4 regions of the Streptomyces sp. NPDC019443 genome follow, and region 1 is predicted to be linked to each of the others. Evidence: riboswitches for the same ligand, from Rfam matches in the RefSeq annotation. Region 1 holds a riboswitch; each other region holds the start of a gene.
What was found. Region 1 has a riboswitch for cobalamin ahead of ACH492_RS19850 (cobalamin biosynthesis protein). Riboswitches for the same ligand answer to the same signal wherever they lie in the genome.

Region 1 (5,902 bases):
GCGTGGCGTACGGCGATTCCGGCGACGCGCCCGGCCCGCTCGGGGTCGGCGACGTACACCGGCACATCGTCGGGACCCTGCTCCTTGAACGAGAACGGGACCGTGATCAGCCGCCCGTCGAACTCGGGGATCGCCACCTGCATCGCCGCGTCCATCGGGGACAGCGCCGCGTCCGACGCCTCCCAGACGGCCCGCGACGAGGTCAGGCAAAGCCCTTGGAGGACGGGCACGTTCAGCTCGGCGAGCGCCCCGATGTCCCAGGCCTCTTCGTCCCCGCCGGCGCTCGCGTCACTGGCGCGCGTGCCGCCGGCGGCCAGCACGGTGGCGACCAGAGCGTCGGTCTTGCCGAGCAGCTCGTACAGCTGGGGGTCGGCGCCGCGCAGTGAACCGCAGTACACGGGCAGGGCGTTGGCCCCCCGCGCCTCGATCCGGTCGCAGAGGGTGTCGACGAAGGCGGTGTTCCCGGAGAGCTGGTGGGCCCGGTAGAAGAGCACGCCGACACTCGGCCGCCCCTCGATGTACGCGCGCGTGCCGTGCACGCCCCACTCGGGCATCTTCTGCGGCTCCGCGAAGCCCTGGCCGGTCAGCAGCACGGTGTCGGAGAGGAACCGGGCCAGCTCCACCAGGTTGCCGGGGCCGCCCTCGACGAGATAGCGCAGCGCCTCGGCGACCACACCGGCGGGCACGGACGATTCGGCCATCAACTCCGCGTCGGGGACCGCCTCTCCGCCCAGCAGCACGGTCGGGACGCCGGACGCGCGCAGCGCGGCGAGCCCGTCCTCCCAGGCCCGCTTGCCGCCGAGCAGCCGTACGACCGCGACGGACGCGCCCGCGACGAGTGCGGGCAGCTCCTCCTCCACATCGATACGGGTCGGGTTGCCGATCCGGTACGGCGCGCCGGAGGCCCGGGCCGCCAGCAGATCCGTGTCGGCGGTGGACAGCAACAGCACGGTGCTCATACGGGCGCTCCAAGTGTTCCGGGTGCTCCGGGTGGAATGAAGGGAAGTCCTGACGGTGCGCCCGACTCGATGAGCCGCAGCAGCGCATCCGTGTCCGCGTGTTCCTCGATCAGATCGCCGAGTCGGTCCAGCTGCTCCTCGCGCAGCGCGCCGAAACTGGTGTCGGGCGCGGGCACGAAGCGCCGTCCCGCGGCTGCGGCCACCTCGCGCAGGAAGGCGCGCCGGAAGCCGTCGCCCTCCAGCGACCCGTGCCAGTGCGTGCCCCACACGGAGCCGACCCGGCAGCCGTCCAAGAAGGCTTTGCCCCCGAGTACTTCCGCGACGCCGTGGTGGATCTCGTAACCCTCTACGGCTTCGCCGAGCGCCTGACCGACGGGCCTGGCCAGCGTCTTTTCGACGGCGAACCGGACGCGTACGGGCAGCAGGCCGAGGCCTGGGACACGGCCCGCACGTGACTCGACCTCGTCGTCGATGTGCTCACCGAGCAGCTGGAACCCGCCGCAGATGCCCAGTACGGGCCTGCCCTCGGCGGCCCGCCGCTTCAGGACGTCCGCGAGCCCCCGCTCGCGCAGCCACTCCAGGGCGCGCACAGTCCCACGCGTGCCCGGCACGACCACCAGGTCGGCGTCGACGAGCTCCTCGGCCCGGTCCACGAACCGCACGACGACGCCAGGTTCGGCGGCCAGCGCGTCCACGTCCGTGAAGTTCGACATCAGCGGTACGGCGCACACGGCGACGCGTAGCACGTCCTCGCCGACGGGCGGCGCGACCACCGACTCCCGTACCGCGCCGCGCAGGGAAACGCGCAGCCCGTCCTCCTCGTCGATGCCGAGGCCGTGCGCGAAGGGCAGCACTCCGTAGGTGTGCCGTCCGGTCAGCCCGTGCAGCATCTCCAGGCCCGGCTCGAGCAGCGACACATCGCCCCGGAACTTATTGACCAAGTACCCCGCGACCAGCGCCTGGTCCTCCCCGCTGAGCAGCGCCGTCGTACCGAAGAAGGAGGCGAAGACGCCACCGCGGTCGATGTCTCCGACGACCAGCACCGGGAGCCGTGCGGCCCGTGCGATGCCCATGTTCACGATGTCCGTACGCCGCAGATTGATCTCGGCCGGACTGCCCGCGCCCTCGCAGATCACGGCTTCATACGTGCCCCGCAGCTCTTCCAGGCACTCCACGACCGTACTCAGCAGGGCTTCCTGCCGCCCGCCGTGGTAGCCGCGGGCACTCAGCTCGCCCACCGGTTTGCCCATCAGCACGACCTGGCTGGAGCGGTCGCTGCCCGGCTTGAGCAGCACCGGGTTCATCAGGGCGCTCGGCTCCACGCGCGCGGCCTGCGCCTGCATGGCCTGCGCCCGCCCGATCTCCGCGCCCTCGCGCGTCACGAACGAATTGAGCGACATGTTCTGCCCCTTGAAGGGCGCGACCTTCACTCCCTGCCGGACGAGCCACCGGCAGATCCCGGCCGTGACGACGCTCTTGCCCGCATCGGAGGTGGTCCCGGCGACCAGCAGCCCCCCGGCCTTCCGTCTGCTCATCCCCGCCCCTTTCCGGCGCGCCGCACGCGCAGCGCGTGCCCCGCCACGCGGCCCGCAGCGCACGCCGCCAGTGTCAGCCAGCCGACGCGGCGCGAGAGCCGCACGGCACGTTCGATGTCGCCGAACTGCACCGGGCGGCCGGTGCCGTTGAGTACGGGACGGTGCTCGACGCGTCCGCCGTACGAGAGGGTTCCGCCCAGCCGTACGCCGAGCGCCCCCGCGAACGCCGCCTCCACCGGGCCCGCGTTCGGACTCGGATGCTTCTTCGCGTCGTCCCGCCATGCCCGTACGGCTCCGCGCGGGTCCTGGCCGGCGAGCACCGCCAGACCCGCGGTGAGCCGGGCGCCCGGCCATCCGGCCACGTCGTCGAGGCGCGCCGAGGCCCAGCCGAACCGCCCGTATCTGGGCGACTTGTGGCCGACCATCGCGTCCAGCGTGTTGACCGCCCGGAAACCCACCAGACCCGGCACACCCGCGAGAGCTCCCCAGACCAGCGCGCCCACCACCGCGTCAGAGGTGTTCTCGGCAACGGATTCCACGACGGCGCGGGCGATCTGCTGCTCGTCCAGGCTCTGCGGGTCTCGCCCGCACAGATGCGGCAGCCGCTCCCGGGCCACCTCCACGTCCCCGGCGGCCAGCGCGCCTCCGACTGCCCGCGCCTCACGGCCCAGCGATGTGCCGCCGACGACGGCCCAGGTGGCGGCGGCGGTCAGCGCGACGGAGGAGGCGGAGCGGCCCTGGACCCCGCGGGCGAGGAGCGCGGCGGCAGCCGCGGCGCCCCCGGCGCACACGGCGGTGTGCAGCGCGCCCCAGCCACGGTGGTCGCGCCACAGAACGCGCTCGACGGCGCCCGCCGCCCGTCCGAACGCGGCGACCGGATGCCCCCGGCGAGGGTCGCCGAGCAGCAGGTCGCCGACCAGGCCGGCAGTGGCGCCGTAGGCGAAAGTGCGGTCGGCACGCATGGGTTCAGGCCGACGTCTCGCCTGGAATGGCCTTCGTACCCACAGCAGGAACTGAACCGCAGCCGCGCATGGCGATATGTCCTCACTCAGGGTGTCCGCGCCCTGGTTCGACGTGATCGGCGGTGAGAGTTCCTGGCTTCCGGGGGAGTGCTCCCCCCGGTAACAGTGGCGGGACCGCGCCGGATTTGCACCGGCTTCCTCTTCTGCCGCCGTAGATGGCCTCGGCAGTCCACCACGTGCGAGAACGCCCGTCAACTCGCCCTTGACCTGCAGTGGGACAGTGTGCCGAGCCCCACATCGACGGCACGGAAAAAGGCCGGGCCGGTCACCCGAAGGGGTGCCCGGCCCGGCCTTGTGCTGAGTGAGCCGCCGTCAGACGACGATCAGATAGATCCCGTACGTCACGGCCGCCGCGCAGAGCGCGAAGCAGGCGTACGCGCCCGTGCGCGCCAGGACCGCGGAGCCCCCGCCCCCTGCGGCCGCAGACTCCTGCTTGGTCAGGCCCACGACGCCCAGGGTGAACAGACCCACCAGGGCGACGGTGGCGACGAGGCTCACGCCGAAGACGGAACCGAGTGCTGCCCAGTCGATTTTCATGCTGATCTGTCCTTACACCGTGGCCGGCTGCGTCGTCGGCTCGGAGTCGGCCGCGTGGGGCTGAGCCGGGATGGTCGTCTTGAGGTCCTGCGCGGGCGTTCCGGCCGGCGGCGGGCTGACGGCCGCGATGGCGGCGGTCACAACACCGGCGGGCTCGGCGTCGCCGGCCACGTCGTTGACATTGGTGTGGTCGATCACCTGGCGGCGGGAGACGAACCAGATGGCGACGCAGGCGCCGATCAGGAAGGCCGCGACGGCCGCGACACCCCAGTCGCCCTGCTTGGTCACGAACTCCGAGCCCGCGGCGACCAGACCGGCGGCCGGCAGGGTCAGGCCCCAGGCGACGAACATCCGGGTGGCGGTGGACCAGCGGACCACGCCGCCCTTGCGGCCGAGACCCGCGCCCATCACGGCGCCGGAGCAGGAGTGCGTGGTCGACAGCGAGAAGCCGAGGTTCGAGGAGGCGAGGATGACGCTGGCCGCGCTGGTCTGGGCGGCGAAGCCCTGCTGCGGCTGGAGGTCGGTCAGGCCCTTGCCCATGGTGCGGATGATGCGCCAGCCGCCGAGGTACGTGCCCAGCGCGATCGCGAGACCGGCGGAGAGGATGACCCACATCGGAGGGTTGGAGCCGGGGGAGAGCACGCCGCCGGCAACGAGCGCCAGCGTGATGATGCCCATGGTCTTCTGCGCGTCGTTGGTGCCGTGGGCCAGGGAGACGAGGCCCGCCGAGGTGATCTGGCCGGCGCGGTAGCCCTTCGCGGTGGCCTTCGCGTCGGCGTTCCTGCCGATCCTGTACGTCAGCCGGGAGGCCAGGAACGCCGCGATGCCGGCGACCAGCGGGGCGGCGATCGCGGGGATCAGCACCTTGGTGACGACGGTGCCGCCGTTGACTCCGCCGACGCCGACCGAGGCGATGGTGGCGCCGATCAGTCCGCCCATGAGGGCGTGCGATGAGCTGGAGGGCAGGCCGATCAGCCAGGTCATCAGGTTCCACAGGATGGCGCCGACGAGCGCCGCGAATATGACCTCTGGTGTGATGCCGTCCTCGGTGACGATGCCGCTGGAGATCGTCTTGGCGACCTCCACGGACAGGAACGCGCCGACGAGGTTGAGCACGGCGGACATGGCCACCGCCGTCTTGGGTTTCAGAGCGCCGGTCGAGATGGTCGTCGCCATCGCGTTGGCGGTGTCGTGGAAACCGTTCGTGAAATCGAACACGAGCGCTGTCACGATCACAATCGCGAGCAGCAAGGTGATGTGTTCCATTTACCCAGGCAATCGTTTGACGTCAGTGGCCCGGTGAACGTAGTTAACCTGGATGAACGGGAGATGAACTGAGACGGGCGTTGCGGTGTCCTGAAGTGAGGATTCGTGACTCCACCTGTCGGACGGCTCCGGGTCGGCCCGGTGACGGCGCGGGGAGGGTGCGGCATCGACGCCGCGCCGAAGCGAAAAACGGCCCTTTGCGGCGCTTTGTGTGATCTCCGTCACCCGCCTGCCCCTGCGCCGCCGCGGCACCGCCTGACAGGATCGCCGCATGACCGATGAGGTGCGGCAGGACGCGATCGAGCGGGCATGGGAAGACCTCGTGGCCACGGCCCGCAGGACGGCGGCGGAAGGCCTGGTGGTGGGCACATCGGGCAATGTCTCGGCACGGGTCGGCGAGCTCGTCCTGGTCACCCCGAGCGGAGTCCCCTACGACCGGCTCACCCCCGAGGACGCCCTCGCCGTCGATCTCGACGGCAACCAGCTCCTCGGAGAGCTCGCCCCCACCAGCGAGCTCCCGCTCCACCTGGAGGTCTACCGCAACACGAACGCCGGCGCCGTGGTCCACACCCACGCCGTCCAC
Region 2 (5,902 bases), on a different contig from region 1:
GGGGAGTTGATGTGCTTGTAGAGGGTGAGCACCAGGTTGTTGGAGACGATCGAGTCGCCCGTCGCGAAGAACGCGACCAGCCGGCCGATCATGTGCTGCTCGCCCGGCGAGAGCTTGGCCAGGTCGGCCACGTCGGAGTGGAGATCGACCTCCTCGACGGTCCAGGTGTTCTTGATCGCGTCGCGGTAGCGCTCGTAGAAGTCCGGGTAGCGCATGGGGCGGAGAGTCAGCTCGAAGCCGGGGTCGAGCAGGTTTTTGTTTGGCACGGTCTTCTCGGGGGCGGCCGTCGGCGCGGAGCGCCGTCCATCGGGGGTGGTGACCGGGTGACGGGTGGGCATTACTGGCAGGCCTCGCAGGACTCGGGGTTTTCCAGGGAGCAGGCGACGGCGTCGGGGTCGGCCGCCTGCTGTACTGGGGGTGCCCCCGCCGAAGGCAGGGGGAGGATGGGGGTGGCGGACTGAGCCGCGCGGGCGATCCGCGTCGCCGGGCGGGAGCGCAGGTAGTACGTCGTCTTCAGGCCCTGCTTCCACGCGTACGCGTACATCGAGCTGAGCTTCCCGATGGTCGGCGTCTCCAGGAACAGGTTCAGCGACTGCGACTGGTCCAGGAAGGGGGTGCGGGCGGCGGCCATGTCGATCAGGCCGCGCTGCGGGATCTCCCACGCCGTGCGGTACAGCGCGCGGACGTCGGCCGGGATCCAGCTGAAGCCCTGCACCGAGCCGCTGGACTCGCGCAGCGCCTCACGGGTCTGCGCGTCCCACACGCCAAGCTGCTTCAGCTCCTCCACCAGGTAGGCGTTGACCTGGAGGAACTCACCGCTCAGCGTCTCGCGCTTGAAGAGGTTGGAGACCTGCGGCTCGATGCACTCGTACACGCCCGCGATCGAGGCGATGGTCGCCGTCGGCGCGATGGCGAGGAGGAGGGAGTTGCGCATGCCGCTCTCGGCGACGCGGGTGCGCAACGCGTCCCAGCGCTCCGGCCAGTTGAGAGCCACGTCGTAGTGGTCGGGGTGCAGCACGCCACGGGCCGCGCGGGTCTGGGACCAGGCGGGCAGCGGGCCGTTGCGCTCGGCAAGGTCGCAGGACGCCTCGTAGGCGGCGAGCATGATCCGCTCGGCGATCTTCGTGGAGAGTGCCTTCGCCCCGGGCGAGTCGAAGGGGAGGCGGAGCTTGAAGAAGACGTCCTGCAGGCCCATCGCGCCCAGGCCCACCGGACGCCACTTGGCGTTGGAGCGGCCGGCCTGCTCGGTCGGGTAGAAGTTGATGTCGACGACCCGGTCGAGGAAGGTCACGGCGGTACGGACGGTCTCGTCCAGCCGCTCCCAGTCGATGTCTCCCGACGCGAGCACGAACGAACCGAGGTTGACCGAGCCGAGGTTGCAGACGGCCGTCTCCCCGTCGTCCGTCACCTCCAGGATCTCGGTGCACAGGTTCGAGGAGTGGACGACCTTGCCCGGCTCTGCGGTCTGGTTCGCCGTGCGGTTGGAAGCGTCCTTGAAGGTCATCCAGCCGTTGCCGGTCTGGGCGAGCGTACGCATCATCCTGCCGTACAACTCCCGCGCGGGGATGGTCTTGCGCGCGAGCCCCCCGGCCTCCGCCTTGCGGTACGCCGCGTCGAACTCGTCGCCCCACAGGTCGACCAGGTCCGGCACATCGGCGGGTGAGAACAGCGACCACTCGGCGTCGGCCTCGACGCGCCGCATGAACTCGTCCGGGATCCAGTGCGCGAGGTTGAGGTTGTGCGTACGCCGCGCGTCCTCACCCGTGTTGTCGCGCAGCTCCAGGAACTCCTCGATGTCCGCGTGCCAGGTCTCCAGGTAGATGGCCGCTGCGCCCTTGCGCCGACCGCCCTGGTTCACGGCGGCGACCGAGGCGTCGAGGGTCTTGAGGAACGGCACGATGCCGTTGGAGTGGCCGTTGGTGCCGCGGATCAGTGAACCGCGGGCGCGGATGCGGGAGTACGAGAGACCGATGCCGCCCGCGTGCTTGGAGAGGCGCGCGACCTGGTGGTAACGGTCGTAGATCGAGTCGAGCTCGTCCAGCGGGGAGTCCAGCAGATAGCAGGAGGACATCTGCGGGTGGCGGGTGCCGGAGTTGAAGAGCGTCGGCGACGACGGGAGGTAGTCGAGGCGGCTCATCAGCCCGTACAACGCGGCGACTTCGTCCAGGGCGCGCGCGGAGGTGTCCTCGGCCAGCCCGGAGGCGACGCGCAGCATGAAGTGCTGCGGGGTCTCGATCACCTGGCGGGTGAGGGGGTGGCGGAGCAGATAGCGGCTGTAGAGGGTGCGCAGCCCGAAGTAGCCGAAGCGGTCGTCGGCGTCCTGGTCGATCAGCGCGTCGAGACGGACGGCGTGCAGCGTGACGAACTCGGCCGTGCGGTCGGCGATCAGACCCTCGCGGTGGCCGACCGCGACCGACGCGGAGAAGGACACCGCGCCCTGTCCGGCGGCCTCGTCCGCGATGTGACGGGTCAGCAGGCGGGCGGCGAGCCGGGAGTAGGCCGGGTCCTCGGAGATCAGCCCCGCGGCGGCGTCGGTGGCGAGGCTGCGCAACTCGGCCGCGTCCGAACGGGCGTTGCGGCCGCGCAGCGCGGCGGCGGCGACACGTCCCGGGTCGGTGTCCGGCAGATCGGCGGTGAGGTCGGTCAGAGTCCGCAGAAGCGCGGTCCCGGGGCCGTCGGCAGCCTGCTCTGCGATGCCTGAAGCCGGATCGGCTGGCGCGATGGTCACGTGGTGCTCTCCCTCGCTCGGCTCTGGGCCGGCGGGGGCAGGGGGCACGGGCGCACGCCACGGGGCATGGTTCACCGCGTCCACCGGCCCAACCGCGAGGCCCGGACGTCTCGGCACCCGGTTCGGTCGAGCCGGATGCACCGTCGGCAGGTCTTCGGACTGGCCGGGTGCGGCAAAGCGCACCACATCACACCGTTGCGGGACAGTTCCGGATTCGCACCGGATTCCCCTGCGGCGACAGCGAGCATGAGCATACATGTGGGGGCGGGGAGTTGCCGCACCCCCCACATGTTGTGTCGTGGCCGGCTAGAGCTCCAAGTCGTATCGAAGGCCACTCGGTGCGGGCTTGTGGGTCCGTTGGCAGGTTGGAGATCCAGTAGCCGGTCGGGGCCTGCTCGTCGTCAGGTCATTCCACGGGATTGCGGCTCGGTGCGACAGAGGAGGTCTTCGCGTGGGCCATGCGGTCTGGATGGGCCACGCACCCCGGTCGAGGCCGCGTATCACGCGTGATGCGGGTGTAGCGTCCCAGCATGCCGTGGTTTTCGACCGTTGCGGCCGCTGTACTTCTGGCAGCAGCGCTGGTGTTCTTCATCGCTGCCGGGCTCCTGATGCTGCGCACCGTCGGCAAGCGGCAGTTCCTCGGCACGGCCCAGGAGCAGGCGACGTACGAGACACTGCACACCGCCTCGCTCGCCGCACCCCCGCTGCGGGCCACGTTGAACGCGGACAGCGCGCGACGGGCCGGGCGGCATCTGCGGGCGCTGCTCGATGTACCCGCGCTGGCCATGACGGACGCCTCCGGCACCGTGCTGGCCTGGGACGGGTCCGCGCCGGAGCCGGGGCACGACCACAGGGCAGCCGTGCCCGAGCACGCCGGTCGGGCCCTCGCCGCCGGACGCACCGAGGTCATCGGCCCTGGCGATCCACCCTGCAACAGGGCCGACTGTCCGCTGCGGCAGGGCGTGGTCGTGCCGCTGATCGTCGCCGGCCGGCCGGAGGGTGCGCTCGCGGTGTACGCGACCAATGCCTCCACCGGCCTGGTCCGAGCCACCACTGAAGTCGCGCGCTGGGTGTCGACCCAGCTGGAGCTTGCCGAGCTCGACCGCTCGCGCGCGGCCGTCGCGGAGGCGGAGGTGCGCGCGCTGCGGGCCCAGATCTCGCCTCACTTCATCTACAACTCGCTGTCGGCCATCGCCTCCTTCGTCCGAACCGATCCGGCACGGGCCAGGGAGCTGCTGGTGGAGTTCGCGGAGTTCACCCGGTACTCGTTCCGCCAGCACGGTGACTTCACCTCCCTTGCCGAGGAGCTGCGGTGCATCGACCGTTACCTGCTGCTGGAGCGCGCTCGGTTCGGCAGCCGCCTTCAGGTCTCACTGCGCGTGGCACCCGAGGTGCTCTCCGTGGTGGTGCCCTTCCTGTGCCTGCAGCCCCTCGTCGAGAACGCGGTCCGCCACGGCCTGGAGCGCCGTGCGGGCCCCGGCCACCTGGTGATCACGGCGGAGGACGTCGGCAGCGAGGCGTGGATCAGCGTGGAGGACGACGGCACGGGGATGGATCCCGAGCAGTTGGCCGAGACCCTGAAGGGCGAGACGCGGGAGTCCGCGGCGGAGCCGCCCGGTTCCGAGCCTCGGCGTGAGCCGGGGATCGGGCTGCGCAACATCGACGCGCGATTGCGTCAGATCTATGGGGACGCGTACGGGTTGATCGTGGAGACCGCGCCCGGTGCTGGAACAAAGGTGCGGGTGCGGGTGCCGAAGTTTCACCCGCAGGCCGTCCAGAGCGGGCCCGGTCAGGGCTGACAGCGATCGTGCACATCCGGTGCGTGTCGGGCGGGAGGAAGGCTCCACCGCATGTTGGGGGAGCGTTAGCCTGGCCATATGCTCCACGTTCTCGCGGTGGACGACGAGGTACCGGCTCTGGAGGAGTTGGCGTACTTGCTTCGCCGCGACCCTCGCGTGGGCGAGGTCCGGACCGCAAACGACGGCGCACAGGCGCTTCGCGACATCGACCGGGCGCTGGAGGGGGGACGACCGCTCGACGCCGTCTTCCTCGACATCGGCATGCCCGGCCTGGACGGGGTGGCCATCGCCCGCGTGGTCTCCCGTTTCGCCCACCCGCCGGCGGTGGTGTTCGTGACCGCGCACGACGAATACGCGGTGGACGCATTCTCGTTGCATGCCGCCGACTACGTGCTCAAGCCGGTGCATCCGGAGCGGCTGGCTGAGGCGGTGCGCCGCGTCGCCGCCGCGTCGCACGGTGCAGGAGACACGGCGGAGCGGGCCGCCGCGAGCCCGCCCGAGGAAGCGGCGCAGGCCGAATCCGGCCCTCCTGACGAGGTCATCTGCGTGGAGCTGGCGGGGGTGACGCGCTTCGTCCGGCGAAGTGAGGTCCTCTACGCCGAGGCACATGGCGACTACGCGCGCCTGCACACCCCTTCGGCCACCCACCTGGTGCGGACATCCCTGGCGGCTTTGGAGGAGCGCTGGGGCGATGCCGGATTCGTCCGCATCCATCGCACCTATCTCGTCGCCCTGCGCCAGGTCCAGGAGCTGCGTATGGGGGCCGGACAAGCGTGTGTGCGCGTTGGGGATGAGCTGCTGCCGGTCAGTCGGCGCCACATCCGTCAGGTCCGGGGCCTTCTGGTGCGGCGGGCGGGGACCCGCCAGTCCGAGGGGCTGCGCCCCGGCGCAGTGCCCGCCACCGCGGCCCCGTCGCCTCCTCGTACCTTCCCCGACCACCGAGGTGCGAGGTGACCGACGGCCCGGAACAGTCGCGCGGAGATCCGGGTGCGGACAGTGCTCCCATTCGCCGCATCATCGTGGCCCATCCTCGGACGCTGGCCGCCCTCGCAGGCAGGCAGCTACCGGCCAACGGGCGCGAACCGGTCGCCGACGACCTCGGTCGGCAGACACCACTCGGCGACATCTATCTCCGCTCTCTCATGCGTGCCCAGCTCCGGCTTGGGCTCGCTGTCGTAGGGGTCCTCGTCGCCGTGCTCGGCGGCCTGCCGTTCCTGTTCCTGGCCGCGCCCGCCCTGCGGAACGCGGTTGCGGCGGGAGTCCCCGCCCCATGGCTGATCATCGGCGTGGCCGTGCACCCGGTGATCCTCACACTCGCCTTCGTCTGCCTGCGCCACGCCAGGCAGAACGAGCACGACTTCACGGACCTTGTCGA
Region 3 (5,902 bases), on a different contig from region 1:
CGATGTGCCCGGCGGCCCGCCGCTCGGGCTCGGCGGACTGCCCTTCGAGACCCTGGACCTTCAGCTGCCCGAGGACAGCCGCCTGGTCCTGTACACGGACGGGCTCGTGGAGGACCGCGACCGCGACATCGACGACGGCCTGGCGCTGCTGCGCCAGACGCTGGCGGAGCACGCGGACCGGAGCCCGGAGGAAACCTGCGAGGCGGTGCTGAAGGAGCTGCTGCCGGAACGCCCGCGCGACGACATCGCGCTGCTCGTCGGCCGTACGCGCGTCCTGGACTCCAGCCGGGTGACCGACTGGGAGGTGCCGTCCGACCCGTCGGCCGTGGGCGAGGTGCGGTCCGCCGTCACCCACAAGCTGGCCGAGTGGGGTCTGGAGGAGGAGGCCTTCACGACGGAGCTCATCCTCAGCGAGCTGGTCACCAACGCGATCCGGTATGCCACGGGCCCGATACGCGTACGGCTGATCCGTGACCGCTCCCTGATCTGCGAGGTCTCGGACCACAGCAGCACGTCCCCGCACCTGCGCCAGGCGGCGACCACCGACGAGGGCGGCCGGGGACTGTTCCTGGTCGCCCAGTTCGCGGAACGCTGGGGCACGCGGTACACCCCGGACGGCAAGGTCATCTGGACGGAACAGCCACTGCCGGCCGAGGGGCAGTGAGCGTGGGTGTCAGCCGGCCTCCGGGCCCAGCGGGCGTCCGCACCGCAAGTTCCAGCGGCCCCCGCGCCCGGTGAGTTCCGTCAGGGTCAGGGGGGCGACGTCCAGCCGCCAGAACGCCTCAGGCGGCAGGGACAGCGCCTGCACGATCGCCGCCCGCGTCACCGCCGGGTCGACGACCGCGAGGACACGGCCCCCGTCGGGCGGGAGCGACTCCAGCCACGCGCCCACCCGCGTGCACAGCGACCGCAGTGACTCACCACCGTGCGGTGTGCACGACGGGTCGCTGAGCCACGCCGACACCGACTCCGGCTCGCCGGCGCTCACTTCGTCCAGTCGTCGCCCACGCCAGCGGCCCAAGTCCCAGTCGCCGAGGGCCTCGGCGGGCTCCGCCCGCAGGCCCAGCTCGGCGGCTGTCTCCCGGCAGCGCGCGGACGGGCCGCTCAAGAGCCGGTCGGCGCGCGGCAGCGCACCCGCGGCGGCGCGGGCGCGGCGTGCTCCCGACTCGTCCAGCGGCGCGTCGGCGTCGAAACGGGCCTCCCGCAGCGCCGCGTTCGTCGCAGGTGAGACCAACATCACCCGTACCGTCATCCCGTGCGCTCCCCTCCCCTTCTCGGCCAAGGAACAAGCACATCATGGGCGTTCGGGCGCCCGGTCACGCGCCCCTGCGCCGTAGCGGTGCAGGCCCGCAAGCGGTACGGTCTCGTGGACATTGACGACGGTGTGACGGAAGCCCGGTGAGAATCCGGCACGGTCGCGCCACTGTGTACCCGTTCCCCGCGGGAAGTCAGACCCAGCACCTTCGTCTCAGGCACCACGATCGGGACGCGTGTTCCCCCAGGAGGTTCTGCCATGGCACAGTCTGCTGCGCCCGCCACCGCCGCACCGGCCATCACCCCCATCTCGCTCACGGCCATCGCCCCCTGGGCGCTCTTCTTCGGCGTTCTCATGCTGGTCCTGCTCTACTTCGTCGGCGCCGAGCAGGGCGCCACCTCGCTCATCTCCGGCGAGAACGTCCACGAGTGGGTCCACGACGGACGCCATCTGCTCGGATTCCCCTGCCACTAGAACTTCTTCAGAGCTCAGGGGAAACACCATGAACTCCATATCTGTCAGAGGCCTGCTCGGCCGCGGCATGCTCGCGGGCCTGATCGCCGGTGTCTTCGCTCTCGTCGTCGCGTATCTGCTCGGTGAGTCCCCTGTGGACGCCGCCATCGCGTTCGAGGAGAGCCACAGCCATGATCACGGGGACGGCGGCGAGGAACTCGTCAGCCGCGCCATGCAGTCCACGGGCGGTCTCGCCACCGGCGTACTGGTCTTCGGCGTCGCGATCGGCGGCATCGCCGCCCTCGCGTTCGCCGTCGCACTCGGCCGCATCGGCCGGTTCAGCCCGCGCGCCACAGCCTTGCTGGTCGCTCTCGGCGCGCTGCTGAGCGTGTACGTCGTGCCGTTCCTCAAGTACCCGCCGAACCCACCGGCCGTCGGGGACCCCGACACGATCGGCCAACGCACCACGCTGTACTTCCTGATGATCGTGCTCAGCGTCCTGCTCACGGTCGCCGCGGTGATCCTCGGCAAACGCCTGGCTCCCCGTCTTGGCAACTGGAACGCGACCGTCGCCGCCGCGGCCGCGTTCGTCGTCGCCGCCGGTCTCGCCTTCGCCTTCCTGCCCTCGTTCAACGAGGTGCCGAAGGGCTTCCCGGCAACCGTGGTCTGGGAGTTCCGGCTGGCCACGCTTGCCATCCAGGTCACCCTCTGGACCTGCTTCGGACTCGTCTTCGGGTACCTCGCCGAACGGCTCCTCACCCCGGCGACCGAGACGGCGGCAGACGGGAAGGGCGCGTCGCGGGCGACAGCCGCCGCGAACTGACCGAGCTGGGGCTCCGCCCCGGACCCCGCGCCTCAAACGCCCACGGGGCTGAGTTTTCCCGTCGGCGAGGCTGGATTTCGCGTCCGGGACCGCGCCTCAAACTCCCCCCGGACTTCGTCCGGGGGGATCGCCACCAGGCCGGAATTTCCCGCCGGTCGGCCCGAATCTTCGGGCCGACCGGGCGGAAATCAAGCCCGTCCGGCCGATTGAGGACAACGCCCGAAGGACGTACCGGGGTCTGGGGCGAAGCCCAGTTATCCCGCAGACGCCTCCACCGCGTCAGCGACAGCGTCGAAGAAGCGTGCGTGCGCGAGGTGGCTGCACGGAATCTCGGGGTTCCACGGCACCAGCCGCGCCCCGCCCGCCACAGGCCGCCACGCCTCGATCGCGCTGAGCCGGTCGACCGGCAGGGCATTGGCGCGTACGTCGCTCAGCACGATGTCCGGCCGCAGCGACGCAGCCGCCGTCCAGTCGACGGTGGACCAGCTGGCACCCGGTCCGCGCTCGGGCTCCACCAGGCCGACACCGTAGTCGGCCAGCGCCCGCAGGTCCGCCCAGGCTCGGGGCCTGGCGAGGTGGACACTGTCCGGGGTGGCGGGCGACAGCGCCAGTATGCGTAACCCGGCGGCCTGGGCCGCGAGGGTACGTAACCGGCCTTCCGCACGGGCGAGTTCCACCGCACCCGAGCTGTCGGCGTCCGCTCCGAGCGACCGGGCGAGCGCCGTGAACCGGTCGCGTACGTCACCGAGTGAGCGGCCCTGTCCCACGTCGAAGACCACCACCGGGACCCGTTCCTCGATGTACTTCGCCGTGTCCGGATCCAGGCCGTACACCTGATCGGTGCCGTAGGCGACGGCGACCACCAGGTCGGGGTCCGCCCGCAGGACCGCGTCCGCGTCCACGCGTGATCCCGACCCGAGGTAGGCGATGTCCCCGATGGGCAGGGGGCCGGCCTTGGCCGGGTCTGCGGTGTCGCCGTCGTGGTTGGAGCCGAAGATGCCCACCGGGCGAATGCCGTGGTCGAAGAGTGTCGCCCCGGCCTGGATGTAGGCGACCGGCCTCGACGGTGTGGTTGCCGCTGCCGCCAGGCGGCCGCGGTCGTCCAGGAATTCCCACTCCTTCTTACGCGCCATACCGTCCCCACCCCTGCCTATTGCCGGTTACAGATCGCGACGCCTCCCCCGAGGGCATCGACGTTTGACTGCCCGGCGGGCTCGGCGGTCACTCATGCGGACCGTCGCCGTTTCAACCGCCTCATGTTTCGACGACTCCTGTGACTCAACGACCCCTGTGGCTCAACGGCCTTGGGCCGCAGCCGCGGGCAGCGACACCTCGAAGCGGCAGCCGCCCGTCACATTGCGTACGTCGGCGTGGCCCGCGTGCGCCTCGACGATGCCGCGGACGATGGCGAGGCCAAGACCCGCGCCGGCCGGGGGCGTACGGGCCTGCGTGCCGCGCCAGCCAGTGTCGAAGACGCGGGGCAGGTCCTCCTCCGGGATGCCGCCGCAGCCGTCGGTGACGGACAGCACGACCCACTCCTCGCGGCGCTCGGCGGCGACGGCCACCGTGCCGTCGGCCGGGGTCCGGCGGATGGCGTTGACCAGGAGGTTCGCCAGGACGCGGGTCATCTCCTTGCCGTCCACCTCGACCGGGAACGGCTCGACACGGTCGCCGACGAGGCGTACGCCGTACTCGCGGGCGAGCGGGTCCGCCCCGGCGAGCGCCTCGCCCACCAGGTCGTACACCGACATCCGGGTGGGTGTGAGGGCCAGCGTGCCCGCGTGGATGCGGGAGAGCTCGAAGAGGTCGCCGACCATGGAGTTGAGGCGGTCGACCTCGGTGCGGATCTGGCGGAAGTAGCGCTCGGGATCCTGCACGACGCCGTCCTCCAGGGCTTCGGACATCGCGCGCAGCCCGGCCAGCGGGGTGCGCAGATCGTGCGAGATCCAGGCGACGAGCTCGCGGCGGGAAGTCTCCAAGGCGCGTTCGCGCTCGCGGGAGGCGGCGAGCCGGTCGCTGGTGGCGGCGAGTTCGCGGCTGAGTGCGGCCAGTTCGGCGGTGGACGCCCCGTCGGGGGCGGCGAAGGAGCCGCCGTCGCCGAACGAGCGTGCTGCCAGGGCGAGTTCACGGCTGCGGGCGACGACCCAGCGGCCGAGCAGCAGCGCGGTGGCGAGCGAGACGACCGCCGCCATCGCGACGACCGTGGTGACGACGGTGAGGTCGTGCGCGGACAGGAACATGGCCTGGGCGACCGCGAGCGTCCCGGCGAGCATGGCGGTGACCGCGACGGCGGCGACGACGGTGAGGGAGACGGCGACGGACCGGTGGCGCAGCAGACGCAGGGTCAGCGCGCCGAGGAGGCCGACGGCCGCGGCCCCGAGGAAGGCGAAGAGCGCGATGAGGAGCATGTCCCGCACGGTGATCAGGCCTCTTCTCGTGGTGCGTGGCCGTGCGGTGCTTGGCCGTGCGGTGCTTGGCCGTGCGGTACGTGGCCGTGCGGTACGTGGCCGTGCGGTACGCCGTCGCCGGGGGAGGCGCCATCCGGCACGTCGAAGCGGTAGCCCACGCCCCACACCGTCTGGATCAGCCGCGGCCTGGCCGGATCGTCCTCGATCTTGCCGCGCAGCCGCCGCACATGAACCGTGACGGTGGACAGATCGCCGAACTCCCAGCCCCACACGTCCTGCATCAGCCGCTCCCGGCCGATCGCCTCCCCCGGGTGCCGCATCAGATGCGCGAGCAGGTCGAACTCCCGCAGGGTCAGGCCCAGTTCACGCCCATCCTTGGTGGCCCGCCGCGCCGCCGGATCCAGCACGATACCCGCGGCCGCAAGTTCGGGCCCCGCCCGCCGCTCCCCCGCCGCACCGCCCCGGCGCAGTACCGACTCGACCCGGAGCACCAGCTCGCGCGGGCTGAACGGCTTGGTGACGTAGTCGTCCGCCCCTACCTCGAGCCCCAGGATCCGGTCGTCCTCGTCGCCGCGCGCGGTCAGCATGATCACCGGCACGGCGGCGGGCGCGCCGGCCCGGAGCCTGCGGCACACCTCCAGGCCGTCCATGCCCGGCAGCATCAGATCGAGGACGACCAGATCGGGCAGCCGGGCGGCGGCGAGCCGGAGCGCCTGGGGCCCGTCGGCGGCCCTGTCCACGGTGAAGCCCGCGCGCTCCAGATAGCCGGTGACGACCTCGGCGACGGTCGGATCGTCGTCGACGACCAGAATGTTGTGCATACCGCCAGTGTCCTCGTACTGAGCACGGCCCACGGCATGTGTCGCCTTACGAAACCATGACGCCCGAAGAACTGGGTCCTGCGAAACCGCAGACGTCCGATTCGTTCAAGACCGCGGGTCGGGGCCCTGCCTACGGTGAGGT
Region 4 (5,902 bases), on a different contig from region 1:
GACTTGCGTTCGAGGGTGGCTCGCGTGGTGGGATGAGCCGATGCGACCCCCCACACGCATATCAGCGCATTCACGAAATCCGTACGAAGAACTCGCTCAACTGGCAGACCCGGAACCCGATTACGCCAACTACGTCCCGCGGGACCCGCTGGAGCTCGGGCTCACCTCGGACCTCGACGACGAGGACGACTGGTCACCGCCCAACCACCGCGGGCAGAGCCGTCTCGCGGCTCTGCCCGCGGTGGTGAAGCTGACCGTCGCGGCGCTCCTGTGCACCGTCTGTCTGCTGCTCGCCGACCGGCTCGCGGAGGCGTACGCGCAGAGCAAGGCGGCGGACAAACTCCAGCAGTCGCTCTCACTCGCCACCAGGCCGGACGTGGACATCCACGGCTTCCCCTTCCTCACCCAGCTCATCGACGAGCGGATCGACCAGGTTGACGTCACCGTGCCGGACGTCTCCGCCGACCGCGTCTCGCTCGCCGAAGTGCGGGCCACCGCCAAGGACGTACGCATCGTCGGCGACGCCCCGACCTCGATCAAGGGCGCCGTCATCGGCAACCTCGACGGCGAGGTGCTGCTCTCCTTCGACGACCTCAACCGCGAACTGGGCGCCTCACAGCTCCGGTTCACCGGCAGCGGCGCCGACGGGGTGCGCGTGAACGGCGAACTGGCCATCGCCGGCCAGGAACTGCGCGTACGTGCCCGTGCGCACATCCGGCGCGACAACAGCCGGGCCCTCACCACCACCCTCGACGGCATGCAGCTCGACATTCCCGGTGTCGCCACCTACCGGCCCGGCAAGGACGCAGACCATTCGGGACTGCGGCTGCACCGCGAGACGGCCGAGCGGATCAGCCGCGAAGCAGCCCGCGCGAAGGCACTGCTGGCGGTGCCCGCAATCGTGGACCGGCTCGGAGTGTCCAAGGAGCAGGTGCGCCGGGCGCTGCGGAGCGAGGAGGAACTCCACCGGCTCACCGGAGCGCCGAAGTTCGCCGAGCGTCTGATGAAGGTGAACCTCGTCGATGTGGTGATCGCGCATCCACAGCTGCTGGAGAAAGCGGGCATCGACCCCGCGCTGGTCAAGGGACTGCTCGCGGTCCGGCCGCCGGAGCTCTCGGAGCGGCTCTCCCTCTCCTTCGAGCTGCCCGACTCGCTCAGCGAGCTGCGTCTGCGGGACATCACCGTGGAGCGCGACGGCATCAAGGCACGCGTGGCCGGATCCGGCCTGCGCGTCGGGGACGCCGCCCGACCGGGGAAGTGAGGAGGACCGGAAGCTGACACCCCCGCCCGCCCCCACCGGGGGCGGGGTGTCCCCTGCGAGGGGCAGCGCCTAGGGTGGGTCTCGCAGTTGGTTCGCCCTGCCCTCCAGGCAGGCGCGTCGCAAGAGGGAATCCGGTGGAAATCCGGAACTGCCCCGCAGCGGTAAGTGGGAACGACCGCCGTCATACGCACTGGATCCGGCACCGGATCCGGGAAGCGACGGCCAGTAGGTGCCTTCGTACGACACGTACGAGGAAGGCGTGCCCACAAGTCCGAAGACCTGCCACTGCCCGTGCGCGACCGACGTGCGCGGAGATCTCGGTGACCTCGTGGGCGGGTCGGCGGTACGGGCAGCACAGGCACAGGCGTGCCGGTCGCTGCTCCGGTTGCCGTTCCTTCGCGTTCCACGATCCCCTCCGGGGTCGCCTGACGAGTACTCGCGAAGGAGAGTTCCGTGACCAGCACATCCTCAGCCGCCGGAGCCAGGGCCACTGTCTACGGCTATCCGCGCCAGGGCCCCGACCGGGAACTGAAGAAGGCCATCGAGGGCTACTGGAAGGGCCGTGTCGGAGCCGACGCCCTCCGGGAGACAGCCGCTCAACTGCGCCGCGCCAACTGGCAGCAGCTCGCCGAGGCCGGCATCCATGAAGTGCCCACCGGAGACTTCTCGTACTACGACCATGTCCTGGACACCAGCGTCATGGTCGGCGCCATTCCCGCGCGCCACCGTGCGGCCGTCGAGGCCGGCACGCTCGACGGCTACTTCGCCATGGCGCGCGGGACCCAGGACGTCGCGCCCCTGGAAATGACCAAGTGGTTCGACACCAACTACCACTACCTCGTGCCCGAACTCGGCCCCGACACCGCGTTCACCGCCGACTCCGCCAAGCAGGTCGCCGAGCTGAAGGAGGCGCTCGCGCTCGGTCTCACCGCCCGTCCGGTGCTCGTCGGACCCATCACTTATCTTCTGCTCGCCAAGCCCGCGCCGGGCGTGCTCGCAGACTTCGAACCGCTCACCCTCCTCGACCGGTTGCTTCCGGTGTACGCCGAAGTGCTCTGCGACCTGCGGGCCGCGGGCGCGCAGTGGGTGCAGCTCGACGAGCCGGCCCTGGTCCAGGACCAGCCACGGGCCGTGCTGAACGCCGCGGCCCGCGCCTACCGGGAGCTGGGCAGACTGACCGACCGGCCCCAACTCCTGGTCGCCTCCTACTTCGACCGGCTCGGCGACGCCCTCCCCGTGCTGGCCAAAGCGCCGATCGACGGACTCGCCCTCGACTTCACCGGGCCTGCCGCCGCCAACCTCGGCGACCTCGCCGCCGTGGGCGGGCTGCCCGGCAAGCGGCTCGTCGCCGGAGTCGTCGACGGCCGCAACGTATGGATCAACGACCTCGGGAAGTCGACCGCCACACTCGCCACCCTGCTGGGGTTCGCCGACCGGGTGGATGTGGCGGCGTCCTGCTCCCTGCTGCACGTGCCCCTCGACGCGGCCGCGGAACGGGACGTGGACACACAGGTCGCGCGCTGGCTGGCCTTCGCCCGCCAGAAGACGGCCGAGGTGGTCACCCTGGCCCGCGGAATGACCGAAGGCGCCGGCAGCATCGCCGCCCAACTCGCCGCCAACCGGGCCGACCTGCTCTCCCGCGCCACCTCCGCGCTCACCCACGACCCGGCTGTACGGGCCCGCTGCGCGGCCGTCTCCGAGGCCGGCACCCGGCGCAGCCTCCCCTACACCGAGCGTGCCGCCGCCCAGCGCTCGCGCCTCGGCCTGCCCCTCCTTCCCACGACCACGATCGGTTCGTTCCCGCAGACCACCGAGTTGCGCACCGCGCGGGCCGACCTGAGGTCCGGACGCATCGACACCGAGAGGTACGAGAAGCGGATCGAGGCCGAGATCCGGGAGGTCATCTCCTTCCAGGAGAAGACCGGCATCGACGTCCTCGTACACGGCGAGCCCGAACGCAACGACATGGTGCAGTACTTCGCCGAGCAGCTCAGCGGCTACCTCGCCACCCGGCACGGCTGGGTCCAGTCGTACGGCACCCGCTATGTCCGGCCGCCGATCCTGGCCGGTGACATCTCCCGGCCCGACCCGATGACCGTCCGCTGGACCCGGTACGCCCAGTCGCTGACCAGTCGCCCCGTCAAGGGCATGCTCACCGGGCCCGTCACCATGCTCGCCTGGTCCTTCGTCCGCGACGACCAGCCGCTCGCGGACACCGCACGACAGGTCGCTCTGGCCCTGCGCGACGAGGTGAACGATCTGGAGGCCGCGGGCTCCTCGGTCATCCAGGTGGACGAACCGGCGCTGCGCGAGACGCTGCCGCTGCGGAAGGCCGGCCACGAGGCCTATCTGGCCTGGGCGACACAGGCCTTCCGCCTCACCACCGGCGGCGTACGTCCCGACACCCAGATCCATACGCACATGTGCTACGCGGAGTTCGGCGACATCCTCCAGGCCATCGACGACCTCGACGCCGATGTCATCAGCCTGGAGGCCGCCCGCTCCCATATGCAGGTTGCCGACGAACTCGCCACCGCCGGGTATCCGCGCGAGGTGGGTCCCGGCGTCTACGACATCCACTCACCGCGGGTGCCCAGCATCGAGGAGGCAACCGCACTGCTGCGCAAGGGACTTGACGCGATTCCCGCCGAGCGGCTGTGGGTCAACCCCGACTGCGGTCTGAAGACCCGCGGCTGGCCCGAGGTACGTACGTCACTGGAGCACTTGGCCGCCGCGGCCCGACAGGTCCGGTCCGGGCTGCCCCTTTAGAGCCCCGTGGGGGTCCCCCGGACGAAGTCTGGGGGATTGAGGCGCGGGGTCCGGGGCGGAGCCAGTTGCGGGACTCGCGCCCGCCCCGGACCCGCTACCGCCGCTGGAACGCCTCCAGAATGCGCTCGGCGGCCAGCGTCGCCGTCAACTCCCCGTTCCGCACCTGCTGTTCGAGCCCGGGCGCGAGCGCCCGTACCTCGGGATGGCCGTGCAGCCGGTCCCGCAGCTCGTCGTGGACCATCGCCCACGCCCAGTCGATCTGCTGGTCACGGCGCTTGGCGGCGAGCCGGCCCGTCGAGTCGAGGAGCGTCCGGTGCTGCTCAAGACGCTCCCAGAGGGTGTCGAGGCCGGTGCCCTCGCGTGCACTGCAGGACAGGACCGGGGGAGTCCACGCCGCGTCGGCCGGGTGCATCAGCCGCAGCGCACCGGCCAGTTCACGGGCCGCCGAGCGGGCGTCGCGCTCGTGCGGGCCGTCCGCCTTGTTGACGGCGATGACATCGGCCAGCTCCAGTACACCCTTCTTGATGCCCTGGAGCTGGTCACCGGTACGGGCCAGGCTCAGCAGCAGGAAGGAGTCCACCATGTTGGCCACAGTGGTCTCCGACTGGCCGACGCCGACCGTCTCGACGAGCACGACGTCGTAGCCGGCGGCCTCCATCACGATGATGGTCTCGCGCGTCGCCTTGGCCACCCCACCCAGCGTGCCGGAGGTGGGGGAGGGCCGCACGAACGCCGCGGGGTCCACCGCGAGCCGTTCCATCCGGGTCTTGTCACCCAGGATGGAGCCGCCCGTACGGGTCGACGACGGGTCGACGGCCAGCACCGCCACCCGGTGGCCGAGACCGGTGAGCATCGTGCCGAGCGCGTCGATGAACGTCGACTTGCCGACGCCGGGCACGCCGCTGATGCCCACTCGCCGTGCCGCTCCGGAGTACGGCAGCAGCTCGGTCAGCAGCTGCTGGGCGAGCGCCCGGTGATCGGCGCGGGTTGACTCGACGAGCGTGACGGCGCGGGCGATGTAGGCCCGCGATCCATCCCGCACGCCCTTGACATAGCTGTCGATGTCGATCGTGGGATGCATCCGGGGCACAGTCCTACAACTCGTGGCCGAGCGAGGCACCCAGCGTCTTCACCAGGTCCTGGGCGGCGTCCGGGATCACTGTGCCGGGCGGGAAGACCGCGGCGGCCCCGGCCTCGTGCAGCGTCTCGACGTCCTGGGGCGGAATCACCCCGCCCACCACGATCATGATGTCTTCCCGTCCCTCGGCGGCCAGTTGCTCCCGCAGCGCCGGTACGAGGGTGAGATGCCCGGCGGCCAGCGAGGAGACGCCGACGATGTGGACGTCCGCCTCCACCGCCTGGCGCGCCACCTCGGCCGGCGTCTGGAACAGCGGGCCGACATCCACATCGAAGCCCAGGTCGGCGAAGGCGGTGGCGATCACCTTCTGGCCGCGGTCATGACCGTCCTGGCCCATCTTGGCGACCAGGATGCGCGGACGGCGGCCCTCGGCCTGCTCGAACTCCTCGACCAGCGCGCGGGTCCGCTCCACCGCCGGCGATGTGCCGGCCTCGTTTCGGTACACACCGGAGATCGTACGGATCTGCCCCGAGTGCCGCCCGTACACCTTCTCCAGGGCATCGGAGATCTCACCGACGGTCGCCATCGCGCGCGCCGCGTTCACCGCGAGCGCCAGCAGATTGCCCTCCAGACCGGCGCCGCCCGGGCCCGCCTCAGCGGCGGCGGTCAGCGCGCGCAGCGCGTACTGGCAGGCGTTCTCGTCGCGCTCCGCCCGCAGCCGCCGCAGCTTCTCGACCTGCTGGGTGCGCACCGAGGAGTTGTCGACCTTGAGCACGTCGATCTGCTCGTCGGTC

Region 2: another riboswitch for cobalamin. It lies ahead of ACH492_RS07760 (ribonucleoside-diphosphate reductase subunit alpha); the one in region 1 lies ahead of ACH492_RS19850 (cobalamin biosynthesis protein).
Region 3: another riboswitch for cobalamin. It lies ahead of ACH492_RS01035 (CbtB-domain containing protein); the one in region 1 lies ahead of ACH492_RS19850 (cobalamin biosynthesis protein).
Region 4: another riboswitch for cobalamin. It lies ahead of metE (5-methyltetrahydropteroyltriglutamate--homocysteine S-methyltransferase); the one in region 1 lies ahead of ACH492_RS19850 (cobalamin biosynthesis protein).

The regions. Positions count from the first base shown of each region.
Region 1 is NZ_JBIRYJ010000005.1:546,355-552,256, forward strand. It holds gene cobN (cobaltochelatase subunit CobN) at 1-959, opposite strand, end outside; gene ACH492_RS19845 (cobyric acid synthase) at 956-2,494, opposite strand; gene ACH492_RS19850 (cobalamin biosynthesis protein) at 2,491-3,456, opposite strand; cobalamin riboswitch at 3,562-3,706, opposite strand; gene ACH492_RS19855 (hypothetical protein) at 3,829-4,053, opposite strand; gene ACH492_RS19860 (anion permease) at 4,066-5,319, opposite strand; gene ACH492_RS19865 (class II aldolase/adducin family protein) at 5,591-5,902, shown strand, end outside.
Region 2 is NZ_JBIRYJ010000002.1:338,116-344,017, forward strand. It holds gene ACH492_RS07755 (ribonucleotide-diphosphate reductase subunit beta) at 1-215, opposite strand, end outside; gene ACH492_RS07760 (ribonucleoside-diphosphate reductase subunit alpha) at 338-2,728, opposite strand; cobalamin riboswitch at 2,856-2,989, opposite strand; gene ACH492_RS07765 (sensor histidine kinase) at 3,259-4,527, shown strand; gene ACH492_RS07770 (LytR/AlgR family response regulator transcription factor) at 4,606-5,481, shown strand; gene ACH492_RS07775 (hypothetical protein) at 5,478-5,902, shown strand, end outside.
Region 3 is NZ_JBIRYJ010000001.1:221,925-227,826, reverse strand. It holds gene ACH492_RS01045 (SpoIIE family protein phosphatase) at 1-664, shown strand, start outside; gene ACH492_RS01040 (histidine phosphatase family protein) at 674-1,252, opposite strand; adenosylcobalamin (AdoCbl) riboswitch at 1,363-1,510, shown strand; gene ACH492_RS01035 (CbtB-domain containing protein) at 1,514-1,729, shown strand; gene ACH492_RS01030 (CbtA family protein) at 1,758-2,531, shown strand; gene ACH492_RS01025 (ABC transporter substrate-binding protein) at 2,786-3,664, opposite strand; gene ACH492_RS01020 (sensor histidine kinase) at 3,827-4,948, opposite strand; gene ACH492_RS01015 (response regulator transcription factor) at 4,954-5,760, opposite strand.
Region 4 is NZ_JBIRYJ010000003.1:379,277-385,178, reverse strand. It holds gene ACH492_RS12130 (DUF2993 domain-containing protein) at 41-1,261, shown strand; cobalamin riboswitch at 1,333-1,563, shown strand; gene metE (5-methyltetrahydropteroyltriglutamate--homocysteine S-methyltransferase) at 1,715-4,030, shown strand; gene meaB (methylmalonyl Co-A mutase-associated GTPase MeaB) at 4,125-5,111, opposite strand; gene scpA (methylmalonyl-CoA mutase) at 5,125-5,902, opposite strand, start outside.